One region of the Solibacillus sp. FSL W8-0474 genome, then DNA from elsewhere that is predicted to be linked to it. Evidence: predicted binding sites of a transcription regulator. Region 1 holds the regulator's gene; the other holds the start of a gene.

The links. Region 1 encodes LexA, which represses DNA repair genes until DNA is damaged. Its sites were predicted from a motif close to CGAACATATGTTCG; they were not measured.
Region 2: uvrB (excinuclease ABC subunit UvrB) is a predicted target of LexA. The motif match lies at 3,804-3,817, and genes of this name have one in related genera.

The regions. Positions count from the first base shown of each region.
Region 1 is NZ_JBBOQJ010000001.1:2,548,382-2,555,281, reverse strand. Features, by position in the region: gene glnA (type I glutamate--ammonia ligase) at 1-723, shown strand, start outside; gene NYE67_RS12895 (gamma-type small acid-soluble spore protein) at 817-1,215, opposite strand; gene NYE67_RS12890 (DNA alkylation repair protein) at 1,441-2,148, shown strand; gene NYE67_RS12885 (5' nucleotidase, NT5C type) at 2,225-2,770, shown strand; gene NYE67_RS12880 (gamma-glutamyl-gamma-aminobutyrate hydrolase family protein) at 2,889-3,584, shown strand; gene lexA (transcriptional repressor LexA) at 3,668-4,291, opposite strand; gene yneA (cell division suppressor protein YneA) at 4,454-4,801, shown strand; gene NYE67_RS12865 (YneB family resolvase-like protein) at 4,788-5,444, shown strand; gene NYE67_RS12860 (lactate dehydrogenase) at 5,617-5,844, shown strand; gene NYE67_RS12855 (DUF896 domain-containing protein) at 6,259-6,495, shown strand; gene tkt (transketolase) at 6,632-6,900, shown strand, end outside.
Region 2 is NZ_JBBOQJ010000001.1:755,629-762,528, forward strand. Features, by position in the region: gene secA (preprotein translocase subunit SecA) at 1-671, shown strand, start outside; one part of gene prfB (peptide chain release factor 2) at 941-1,012, shown strand; one part of gene prfB (peptide chain release factor 2) at 1,014-2,045, shown strand; gene NYE67_RS03690 (hypothetical protein) at 2,241-2,594, shown strand; gene NYE67_RS03695 (competence protein ComK) at 2,598-3,089, opposite strand; gene NYE67_RS03700 (IDEAL domain-containing protein) at 3,276-3,518, shown strand; gene uvrB (excinuclease ABC subunit UvrB) at 3,892-5,874, shown strand; gene uvrA (excinuclease ABC subunit UvrA) at 5,880-6,900, shown strand, end outside.

The DNA of each region.
Region 1 (6,900 bases):
ATTACTGCTTGTGACAATATTCAAACATTCAAATTAGTTGTTAAAACAATTGCTCGTAAGCATGGCTTACATGCTACATTCATGCCAAAACCTTTATTCGGTGAAGCTGGATCAGGAATGCACTTTAACGTTTCTTTATTTAAAGGAAAAGAGAATGCTTTTTATGATCAATCTACTGAATTAGGTCTATCTGAATCGGCAATGCAGTTTATGGCAGGTATACTTGAGCACGTACAAGGTTTTACAGCGATTACAAACCCAACAGTTAACTCTTATAAACGTTTAGTACCGGGCTATGAAGCGCCATGTTATGTAGCATGGTCAGCGCAAAACCGTTCTCCGCTTATCCGTATTCCTTCTTCTCGTGGAGTTTCAACACGTATAGAAGTTCGTTCAGTGGATCCATCGGCAAACCCATATTTAGCGATGGCAGTTATTTTAGAGGCTGGTTTGGAAGGTATTCGTAGAAAGTTAACTCCACCACCAGCAATTAACCGTAACATTTATGTAATGAACGAAGAAGAGCGTAAAGCAAACGGTATCGATAATTTACCAGCAGCATTAGACGACGCGTTAACATTACTTTCAAAAGACGAGGTTGTGCAAAAAGCATTAGGCAACCACATTTATGCAAACTTTAAAGAAGCAAAAGAAATCGAGTTTGATATGTACCGTTCAACTGTTCATCAGTGGGAACGCGATCAATATATGAAGATGTACTAATAGTAGTGTTGGGGCGTTTTGTCCCAACGCTTTTTTTCTTTTTTAAGGAGAAAAACCGGCAATATTAATTGCCGGTATGGGGATGATATTCAATTATTTACCGTTTTGGGAACGATTCTTTGCAAATAATCCAGAAGCTTGCTGCTTTTTGGCTTCAGCTTGTTGGTTTTGCTTTTTGACTTGGCTTACATCTGTTTCCATTCCAAACTCCGCGTTTATTGAACTAAGTTTCTTTTGTAAACCACTATTAGCAAATAAGCCGGAAGCTTGTTGCTTTTTAGCTTCAGCTTGTTGGTTTTGCTTTTTAACTTGGTTCACATTGGTCTCCATTCCAAATTCCGCGTTCATTGAACTAGGGCTTTTTTGTAAACCGTTATTAGCGAATTGACCAGAAGCTTGCTGCTTTATAGCTTCAGCCTGCTGGTTTTGCTTAATAACCTTGTTAACGTCTGTTTCCATCCCAAATTCAGTATTCATGTTTTTGTTTTTCATGAATATCACCTCCTGAATTTATTCTGTTCAGAGGTTGTTTTATTATTCTATGGAATATATTTACTTTTAAATGATAAAAGGGATTTTTATCTGTTATCTTGAATTCATATTACATACTCGTGAAGTGTAAAAACTATACAATGGTTATTATGTACATTTAATTGCAGATGATATATATAAGGGAAAAAAAACCGTTTTACATCCAGATTAAAGGAGCAGATTAATATGGATTTCAATATGATAATACATGAACTAGAAAAATTAGGAAAAGAACGAACGAAAAAAATTTACATGTCTAACGGAGCAAAGGAACCGCTATTTGGTGTAACGATTGGCTCGATGAAACCATATGTTAAGCAAATCAAAATAGACCAGGAACTTGCGGAACAATTATATGCAACTGGCAACTATGATGCGATGTATTTTGCCGGAATCATCGCAGATTCAAAAGCAATGTCGGAAGCAGATTATAATCGATGGATTGAGCAAGCCTATTTTTATATGATATCTGATTATATTGTTGCAGTTACATTAGCGGAATCTGAAATTGCCCAACAAGTAAGCGATAAATGGATTGCAAGTGGAGAAGAGCTGAAAATGTCTGCTGGCTGGCATTGTTATTGCTGGCTCCTCGGTAATAGAAAAGATGAGGAGTTCTCAGTTCAGAAAATGAAGGAAATGCTTGAACAGGTAAAACAAAATATCCACCGAGTACCACCACGTACACAAGTTGCGATGAATAACTTTGTAATGACTGTCGGTATTTCTTTTAAGCCATTACATAATGAGGCGTTGCAAATTGCAGAGGATATTGGTGAGGTAGAAATTAAGCATAAAGGGAAAAAGCCTGGAAAAGTAAACGCGTATGCAGAAATTGTAAAGCAAGTTGAAAAAGGGCGTATCGGATTTAAACGCAAATATGTTCGTTGTTAGTTGTAGAGAGTAATACCTTGTTATTTCACGATATAATTGTATAAACTTAAATTAGAAATTTCAAGGAGGAAATTATATGAAGAAAAGTATTGCGATTGATATGGACCAGGTTTTAGCTGACTTTTATTCTAAGTTACGTATTACTTACAATGAGAATTTTGGCACTTCCTTTACGGACGAGGAATTTTTATTAACTACGCAGCGTGATTTACCACGTGAAGATGCGAAGAAACTATTTGCACTATTAAATGAGCCAGATTATTTCCGTGATTTGGACTTACTGGATGACGATGCAATTGAAGTCATTCAGGAGCTGCAGGAGCATTATGAAATCTTTATAGCTACTGCTGCAATGGATGTACCGGGATCATTCACAGCCAAATATGATTGGCTAATCAAGCATTTTCCATTCATCAAAACACAAAATATTGTATTTTGCGGAAATAAAGCAGTTATACATACCGATTATTTAATTGACGACAGTCCAAGACAACTTGCGGCATTTAAAGGAACAGGACTATTGTATTCAATGCCATACAATCGGGCAGAAGAAGGATATACACGCGTCCATAATTGGAAAGAAATTAAGGAATATTTTATAAAACAACTTGAAATTGTATAGTCAAACAGGGTCTGCATTTAGCAGCCCCTTTATTTGTAAATTTTTGTAGTCATTTAAGGCGATATAATAGTATAATTTAAAATATTTGAATTATTTTTTAACTTTAAGGGGATAGAAAATGAAGCCGATTATTGGATTAACGATGTATGACTTTGACAAGAAAATGGATATTAATAATGTCTATTTAACATCAATTGAACAAGCAGGGGGAATTCCGATTTGTATTCCGAATGCGACGAAAGGCAATGTTGAGGCTTTATTGGATATTGTTGATGGTATTGTATTAATTGGTGGTGCGGATATCGATCCGTTATTATTTAATGAAGAGCCGCATCGTAATATCGGGAGTGTAGTACGAAAGCGTGATGACAGTGATCTTTTATTAATGAATGAAGCATTTAAAAGACAAATGCCCATTCTAGGTATTTGCCGAGGACAGCAGATTTTGAATGTAGCCTTTGGAGGTACGATTATTCAGGATATTCCATCACAGGTAGAAAATATAGTCCAACATAAGCAACCATCCAAGCGCGGAGAATTAGCCCACACTGTTGATGTGAAAACACCAAAGTTTAAAGCGATTTTTGGAGAAGAATCATTTCGTGTGAATACTTTCCATCACCAATCAGTAGGGAAATTAGGGAAAGGTCTGATCACATCGGCTGTTGCAAAAGACGGTATAATTGAGGGAATAGAGCACGAATCCCATCCATATTGTGTGGCTGTACAGTGGCACCCTGAAGAGTTGGCACCAAACGGTGATATTTATGCACAACGTTTATTTAGTAGTTTTATAAATGCATGTAAAAAATAAAGGAGGACCCAGTCGATTTCGGCTGGGTTTTTTGTTTGAAAAAGAAAAAGCTTGCCGATTCTATTAGAATGGCAAGCTTTTAATTAATGAATATTTCGATATAGCCCTACTACTTTACCTAAAATTGATACTTGATTAACAATAATCGGCTCCATTGAACTGTTTTCAGGTTGTAGACGGAAATGAGTTTTTTCTTTGTAGAAACGCTTCACAGTCGCCTCATCTTCTTCGGTCATTGCAACAACAATTTCTCCATTGCTTGCAGTAGAAGTTTTCTTGACGATAACGTAATCCCCATTTAATATGCCTGCTTCAATCATTGATTCACCCATTATTTCAAGCATAAATAACTCATCTTCTGATGATCCATATGCATCGGGCAGCGGGAAATATTCTTGGATATCTTCAATAGCTGAAATAGGTAAACCAGCTGTAACTTTACCGATTAATGGTACGTGAATTACACCTTGCTTAGCTATTGGTAGCTCTTCTTGATCTAAAATTTCAATGGCACGCGGTTTAGTAGGGTCGCGACGTATAAGCCCTTTACTTTCTAATCGAGCTAAATGCCCGTGGACAGTTGAACTAGAAGCTAAACCTACTGCCTCTCCAATTTCACGAACTGAAGGCGGATAGCCTTTTGAACGAACTTCCTCTTTTATAAAAGTTAGAATAGCTTCTTGTCGCTTGGAAATTTTTTGTGTCAACTAACTCACCTCTTTATCATGCTATTTTTCTTAGTGTAAGTATAGCAGTATGCGAACACGAATGCAAACATAAGTTCGAAAAAACGGTTGACAAAAACATATGTTCGTATTATTATGGGAACAAACATTCCGAACGTATATTCGAAAAGAGGGGTTTTTATTATGAAAAAAATTAAGTTAAACAGCTTCACATCAATGTTTCTCATGTTTTCTATTCTATTATTGGTATTAATATTCCATAAAGACAATAATATAGAATTATACGAACAAGTATCTATCGAACAAGGAGATACTTTATGGTCGCTTGCAGACCATTATCGTGGTAAAATGGCAACGCATGATTGGATAAACAAAGTGAAAAAAGAAAACGGCCTACGAGATGGAAAAGTTGTTTCAGGACAAATATTGGTTGTACCAGTTGAAAAGGAAGCCCAATATATTGTTCAGTTGAATGAATCATCCGATGTGTCGACAATTAAGGTAGCGAGAGATAATAATGAAAAAAACTAAAGCAGTAATTTATTGCCGAGTCAGTACCGAAAAAAGTGCGCAAGAAACATCGTTGCAGCGCCAGCAAGAGGAACTTACGAAATATGCAAGAGCATTCGGTTTTAAAGAAGTAGAGATTTTTACGGATCAACATAGCGGCTATGACGTGGAACGTGATGGATTACTGGATATGCTCGATTATATGAGGGAAAATAAGATCAAAGCATTATTTGTTCAGGACGAAACTCGTTTAGGGCGAGGGAATGCAAGAATGGCAGTTCTCCATCTATTACAAAAATACGAAGCGACTGTTTATACATTGAATGATGCTGGTCCTGTAGTGTTAAATGAGATGGATACGATGCTGCTTGAAATATTGGCTGTAGTTGAAGAGTATCAGCGACGTATGCACAATGCTAAAATTCGTCGGGGAATGCGTCGAGCAGTAGAAAACGGGTATCAACCCCAAAATAATTTAAAAAACCGTGGGAATATTGAAGGTCGCGAACGAAAGGATGTACCAGTTGAAGAAATTGTTCAGCTCCGTCAAAAAGGCTTAACGTTTGCTGAAATAGCCACTACCATATCAGGCTTGGGTATACCCATTAGTAAAGCAACAGTACATAGACGATATATTGAATATATGGAGCATTTTGAAGATTAAAATTGTCCTTAAGATATCGCAACACAATTACAGGAATTCTATAGCAATTATAAAAATTAACTAAAGTATTACAGAAGAGTCACGTTCATTTGAGCGTGGCTTTTTATTATGATTTATTTAGTTTGTGGAATGATATGAATCAGAAGGTATTAAAGTATTAGGAGGAGAAATTTTGGACGTATTATTAGAACAAATTCGTAAAGATCTGGACTATTTAAATTCACAAGGTAAGCACGTAAAAAAAATTAAAATGAATTCTAAGGTTTTTGAAAGGATGACTAACAAGCTTACTGATGTTGAAGTTAAGAATGATGCGGTTACTGTATTTGGAATTAGTATTGAAGCAGATGACAATACCGAAAAATTTGCATTTATTTTAGATGAGGCGACTAGGACTTAAGTAGAAAGGCTCTGTAGTGAGCATAATATGTATAAAAACATTTAAATTGGTTGAAGGGAAGGGGCCGACACCAACGTGAACAGCGAAATTTATTTTGCGACGAGTAATCGCAGGAGAACCAACGTCTAAGACGACAGACTCAAGTCGTTCCCATGGAAAGTGTTCCCGGATCGGATACCAATTTTTCACGCATCAGAAAAAGCGTTTTTTATAGCGATGATGAATAAATGAGTGAATATAATCTTAAGTTTAATTGCATTCCATAGTAAAATTTATGTCGTGTTTTTAGCTCAAACCTTATTATTTCAATGTTTTTACGCTGTAAGAGTAGTTACTTTCAAAGCGTTTTTACTTGCCCTTCCAGTCTTTTTTTTATACCTTTGTATTATTGGTATGTAGAAAGGTGAGATTAAGATGTTATCAAAAGAAAAATTAGCTCGAATTAATGAGCTTTCAAAATTAGCAAAAGAAGGAAAGTTAACGGAAGAATTAGCAAAGGAACGTACGGCACTGCGCAAGGAATATTTAGACACATTCCGTTCGACTATGCGCGATACGATAGAGCATATGAAAGTTATTGATGAAGAAGGTAATGATGTAACGCCAGAAAAATTAAAACAAATAAAATCGCAAAAAAACTTTCTAAATTAGAATGTTTAATAATATGACACATTTCTTATAAAGTATGACATATTTTAATAAACTCAATTAGAAAAGATTGTTTTCTTAGGGGAATTTGTCTAAACTATAGGATGTAGAATTATCGTACGAGAAAGGATGTCACACAATGACACAACAGATGGATCAGTTAGCAATTAGCGCAATCCGTACATTATCAATCGATGCAATAGAGAAGGCAAACTCAGGTCACCCAGGTTTACCAATGGGTGCAGCTCCAATGGCTTATACTTTATGGACGAAGCAATTACGTCATAACCCACAAAATCCAAATTGGTACAATCGTGACCGCTTTGTATTATCGGCTGGACATGGCTCAATGCTTTTATATAGTTTATTGCACTTAGGTGGATATGGTTTAGAGATGGAAGAAATAAA
Region 2 (6,900 bases), 1.8 Mb from region 1:
GTGAAGAAGTGTTGGATTCGGAAAATATGCGTGCTTTAGTGGAATCAATGATTTCGCAGGCGATTGAAAATGCTGTAGCCCTTCATACACAGGGTGAAAAAGATGCTTGGACAATTGATGCGTTAGTAGACTATATCGCTGCAAATCTTCTAGATGAAGGCGATATTACGAAAGAACAGCTTGCAAACAAATCTCCTGAGGAAATGATTGCATTCATCTCTGAAAAAGTGACGGAACGCTATAACGAAAAAGAAGAAGCGATGACGCCAGAGCGTATGCGTGAATTCGAAAAAGTAATTTTACTCCGTTCAATCGATACGAAATGGATTGACCATATTGATGCGATGGATCAATTACGTCAAGGGATTCACCTACGTGCATACGGTCAAAACGATCCATTGCGTGAATACCAGCAAGAAGGCTTCGCAATGTTCGAAGACATGGTCGCAGCAGTACGTGAAGATGTGGCGAAGTATGCATTAAAAGCAGAAATCCGCAGCAACCTGCAACGTGAAGAAGTAGCAAAAGGCCAAGCAGTAAACCCGAAAGAAGAGGGCGCTGCCAAACCGAAAAAAATGCCGGCACGTAAAGCCGAAAATATCGGACGCAACGACCCATGCCCATGCGGAAGCGGCAAAAAATACAAATCCTGCCACGGCGTAGGACAATAACAAAGCAATAAAACCGAGGTCATTGAAAGTATGCTCAATGACCCGGTTTGTTTTTATAAGTTTAAAATTATTATATAGGCAATAAAAATTAAGTTCTTGTATGTTCACACTAGTTGGCCGGAGTGGAAGGGTGGCGACTCCTGGGGGAATAGCGTGACGCCTGAGACTACAGGCTCAGGCCACGCCCCCGGAAAGCGTCCACCCTGGAACGGAGGACAACGGCTACAAAGGACTAAACTTTAAAGCTTTACTACGGAGGAAAATATATGATGGAATTAGCAGATGTGCGCAATGCACTCGAAAATACAGCTACAAAACTAGCGGACTTCAGGGGGTCTCTTTGACTTAGAAAACAAAGAGGCACGTATTCAGGAATTGGACGAAATGATGCTTGAGCCAAACTTTTGGAACGACCAAAACGGCGCACAGGCAATCATTAACGAAAGCAACGGCATTAAAGCAGTTGTCAACGAATTCAAGGACTTAGTTGATACACAAGAAAACCTGGAAATGACACTGGAGCTTTTACGCGAAGAACCAGATGCAGAATTACAGGAAGAGTTAGGTACAGAACTAGCCGAATTCCAATCAAAAATGGCAGACTTTGAACTACAAATGCTATTATCAGAACCATACGATAAAAACAATGCCATTTTAGAGCTGCACCCAGGAGCGGGTGGTACGGAATCACAAGATTGGGGATCAATGCTATTACGTATGTATACACGTTGGGCAGAGAAACGCGGCTTTAAAGTGACGACAATTGACTATTTGCCAGGTGATGAAGCGGGTATTAAATCGGTTACTTTACAAATTACCGGCCATAATGCTTACGGTTATTTAAAGGCGGAAAAAGGGGTACACCGTTTAGTGCGTATTTCTCCGTTTGATTCCTCGGGGCGACGTCATACATCGTTCGTATCGTGTGATATCATGCCGGAATTCAATGATGAAATCGAAATCGAAGTGCGTACAGAGGACTTAAAAATCGATACGTACCGTGCAACAGGTGCAGGTGGTCAACATATTAATACAACGGACTCAGCTGTTCGTATTACGCATACACCAACTGGTACAGTCGTACAATGCCAAGCGGAACGTTCGCAAATTAAAAACCGTGAAGCGGCAATGAAAATGTTAAAGTCGAAGCTGTATCAATTAGAAATTGAAAAGCAGCAGGCACAGCTGGATGAAATTCGTGGTGAGCAAAAAGAAATCGGTTGGGGTTCACAAATTCGTTCATATGTTTTCCACCCATATTCAATGGTAAAAGATCACCGTACAAGTGCTGAAACAGGAAATGTAAGTGCTGTTATGGACGGGGATTTGGATTTATTCATTACTGCATATTTACGTTCGAAAATCTCATATTAATATGTCCCTCTCTGACAAACAGTAGGAGCCATATTATATTACGTAGAAAGGCTGTGTTAAAAGTCAAAATGACTTTTAGCGCAGCCTTTTCATTATAATGAAAATTTAAGCTAGGTAATTATTTTCCGCTTGTCAAAAATAAAAAAATATGTGAAAATAAATACGAACAAATGTTCTTGTAATGGAGGTTTTCTTATGGTGCAAATTCCTTCTAAAACGATTCCGTACTATGAAGCAGGAATTTATTTGCCGTTGTTATTAATAATTCTTGAGAAGGATTATTCAATTGTAGAACAAAGCCCGTTTAAATTTAAAAATCCATATTTACATTTAATTAATGCTGTAAGTACCAAGGTAAAACATGACTTAAAAGAAACGAAGGACTATTTTAAACTTCATCAGATGCGTCTAGTAAGAGGCGAAACGGATGATATGTTTACCGAGTATCATTTTTATTTTAATGGAGTCATGGAGTGTAGGAGATATTCGAATATTCGCCTTCGTAATCATAGCGAGATGCTTCTTGCGGACTATTTTGCAAAAAGCTGATGGTTACAGCGTAGCATGGCGATTTAGAATAAGGTGTTTATAGAACATGGCAGCACGTACGTATTGTTGGTTAAACGATTTCATATGGATAGCGAAATCAACCTCTGTGCCGTCGATAAAAGTTACGCGTGTTTTATCACGCTTATCACTAATATTAATGACAGAGTTTAATGCTATCCAAATATTATGAGGGGAATGTGGCGAAAAGAGCGGAAACAATACACAAGGCTCCCCAAAATCGTATGCCACCATAACCGGCAGTTTGTGTTTATTCTCCCCGAAAAACTTCCTGGCCTGATATTTGCTTGCTTCATAGGAACTGCCGTGCAACCTGCATGTGTTGCGAACAAGCTTTAAAGGCTTATAAGGTGCGGTTACTTTTCCGTATTTGTCCAATATTATCGTATGGATTTTATCCCGATATTGATAGGAACTTAAACAAAAAGTTGAGTTAGAAATAATATAATTTGAATTTTGTGGTATATTACTAGTCATATTAGATCCCCTTTCTTTAACATTCCCTACCCGCTTAAATTTCCACTATACAGTTAAAATAATACAATAAATGGAAAAAATCAATACCATATTCTGAAAATTTGGTCATATGATAATTTTTCAGAATATATTGCAAATTAAATGTGTTTTACTTTATAATGGAAAAAAGAGGTCGAGGTGATATCGATGGATAAATATTATTCTTATACAGACTTTTTAAAAGCGGTAGGTCAGCAGTCCACTGAAAATCAAGCGGAGAAGTTATTGAATGAAATTTATTTAGATTTATTTATTAGTCGATTACAGCGTATGCAACGTATCGAACAACTAAAATTACTTATCGATACATCGCTAGATCAAAAGAACGAGCAGGCATTTGAACAGTATTCAACTGAATTAAACGATTTAATGGCATTCACTGTTTCTTAACAAAGAAGTCACCTTATGATAGGTGGCTTTTTTGTTTGAAATTATAAATGAAGTTCAATTTTCTAATATCTTACAAAAACTTTCTAATAAAATTATAAAAGTTCTAATAAATTGGTTATTTTCTAATAAAAAGGATAATTTTTCTAATAAGTGGTTACTATTTTCGAATGACCCTTTGTAAAGTTCGAATAAGTCACCAACTTTTTCTAATATCCACAGAAAAAGTTCTAATAAAATTCACGCTCCAAGCAATAAATTACCCATTCAGAGTTCAAATATAAAATAGGAATATACGTTCGCAATTTTATCGTAAATTAAAAACGGGTATGTTAAAATAGAGAATAAGAAAAGCGACAGAAAGGACAAGCTGAAAATGACAGAAACTTATAAAATACAGTCCGCCTACAAGCCTGCCGGTGACCAGCCGGAAGCGATTAAACAGCTTGTACAAGGCCTTAAAGAAGGAAAACGCCATCAGACATTGCTGGGGGCAACCGGTACAGGTAAAACCTTTACAATTTCAAATGTAATTAAAGAAGTGAATAAGCCAACGCTCGTGATGGCACACAATAAAACACTTGCAGGTCAATTATATAGTGAGTTCAAGGAGTTTTTTCCGGACAATGCAGTTGAATATTTCGTAAGTTATTATGACTATTTCCAACCGGAAGCGTATGTACCACAAACCGATACGTATATTGAAAAGGATTCAAGTATTAATGAAGAAATCGATAAGCTACGTCACTCGGCCACAACTGCTTTGTTTGAACGGGATGATGTTATTATAATTGCTTCTGTATCCTGTATATATGGTCTCGGTAATCCTGAAGAATATCGTGAAATGGTTGTATCCATTCGTACAGGGATGGAACTAGAGCGTAATCAGCTATTGCGCAAGCTGGTCGACATTCAATATGAACGAAATGACATTAACTTTACACGTGGTACGTTTCGAGTGCGTGGGGATGTTGTAGAAATTTTCCCGGCATCTAGAGACGAGCATTGTATTCGTGTTGAGTTTTTCGGTGATGAGGTTGACCGGATTCGGGAAGTCGATGCATTAACAGGTGAAATTCTGGGAGACCGTCAGCATGTAGCGATTTTCCCGGCATCCCACTTCGTTACCCGTGAAGAAAAGATGAAAGTAGCCATTGAAAATATTGAAAAAGAACTGGAGGAGCGCCTTGCAGTATTGCGCTCGGAAGACCGTTTACTGGAGGCACAGCGTTTAGAACAGCGTACAAATTATGATTTGGAAATGATGAAGGAAATGGGATTTTGCTCAGGCATCGAAAACTATTCTCGCCATTTGACATTGCGTGAAGCAGGGGCGACACCATATACATTACTAGATTATTTTCCTAAGGACTTTTTGCTTGTTGTGGATGAAAGTCATGTTACTTTGCCGCAAGTACGTGGTATGTATAATGGAGACCAGGCTCGTAAAGGTGTATTAGTTGAGCACGGCTTCCGTTTGCCGTCAGCACTTGACAACCGTCCGTTAATGTTCGATGAGTTCCAGTCAAAAGTTAGCCAGGCCATTTATGTATCTGCAACACCTGGTCCATACGAGTTGGAGCATACACCGGAAATGGTGGAGCAAATTATTCGTCCAACAGGGCTGCTTGATCCAACAATCGATGTACGTCCAATTGAAGGACAGATTGATGATTTAATCGATGAAATTCATGAACGTATCCGTCGTAATGAACGGACATTAATTACAACATTAACAAAGAAAATGTCTGAGGATTTATCGAGTTATTTAAAAGAAATGGGTTTAAAAGTCGAATACTTGCACTCGGAAATCAAGACATTGGAACGGATCGAAATTATCCGGGAGCTTCGTAAAGGGACATATGATGTGCTGATCGGCATTAACTTATTGCGGGAAGGCCTTGATATTCCGGAAGTTTCCCTTGTGGCGATTCTTGATGCAGACAAGGAAGGCTTCCTTCGTTCAGAGCGTTCATTAATTCAAACAATTGGACGTGCTGCACGTAACTCGAATGGTCATGTTATTCTATATGCCAACAATATGACGGATTCGATGACAAAGGCCATCAGTGAAACGAAGCGACGTCGTGAAATACAAAAGGCTTACAACGAAGAACACGGTATTACACCAAAGACTATTATTAAAAAGATTCCTGAAATAATCCGGGCAACTCAAGCTGCGGAACAGGAAGAAACATACATTACAAAAGTGACGGGCGGCAAAAAGCTTACAAAAAAAGAGCTGGAGAAGCTTGTTGCAACTTTGCAAGTTGAAATGAAAGAAGCCGCAAAAGGATTAGACTTTGAACGTGCGGCAGAATTACGTGACATGATATTTGAATTAAAGTCAGAAGGGTGAACAATGTGAAAAATACAGAAATTGTCGTACAAGGTGCACGCGCGCATAATTTAAAAAATATTGATGTCACAATTCCCCGCGATAAAATTGTCGTAGTGACAGGTCTTTCAGGATCCGGGAAATCCTCTTTAGCATTCGATACGATTTATGCTGAAGGGCAACGTCGTTATGTGGAATCATTGTCTGCCTATGCACGACAATTTTTAGGGCAAATGGACAAGCCGGATGTCGATACGATTGAAGGGCTTTCCCCAGCCATTTCCATTGATCAGAAAACAACGAGCCGTAACCCGCGCTCTACTGTTGGAACGGTTACGGAAATATATGATTATTTACGATTACTTTATGCACGGATCGGTAAACCGTATTGCCCGACACATGGTATAGAAATTACTTCCCAAACAATCGAACAAATGGTGGACCGTTTACTGGAATATCCAGAGCGTACTAAAATGCAGTTGCTTGCCCCTGTTATTGAAGGGAAAAAAGGTACGCATGTAAAGCTACTGGAAGACCTGAAAAAGCAAGGCTATGTCCGCATCCGATTAAATGGGGAACTTCGTGATTTAGATGACAATATTGAGCTCGATAAAAATAAAAAGCACACAATTGAAGTAGTAATCGATCGTATTGTTTTAAAAGAGGGGATTGAATCACGATTAAGCGATTCCCTTGAAGCCGCTCTGAAAATTGCAGATGGACGAGTACTTGTTGATGTAATGGAGCATGAGGAGCTGTTATTCAGTGAGCATCATGCATGTCCTTTGTGCGGCTTTTCAATTGGTGAACTTGAGCCGCGCATGTTCTCGTTCAACAGCCCGTTTGGTGCATGTCCAACATGTGATGGGCTTGGTAGCAGAGCGAAGGCTGATCTAGATTTGGTCATTTATAATTGGGATTTGACATTGAATGAAAATGCGATTGCCCCATGGGAATCCGTTTCTTCTAATTATTATCCGCAGCTCTTGGCATCTGTATGCAAGCATTTTAATATTCCAATGGATGTACCGGTAAAGGATATTCCAA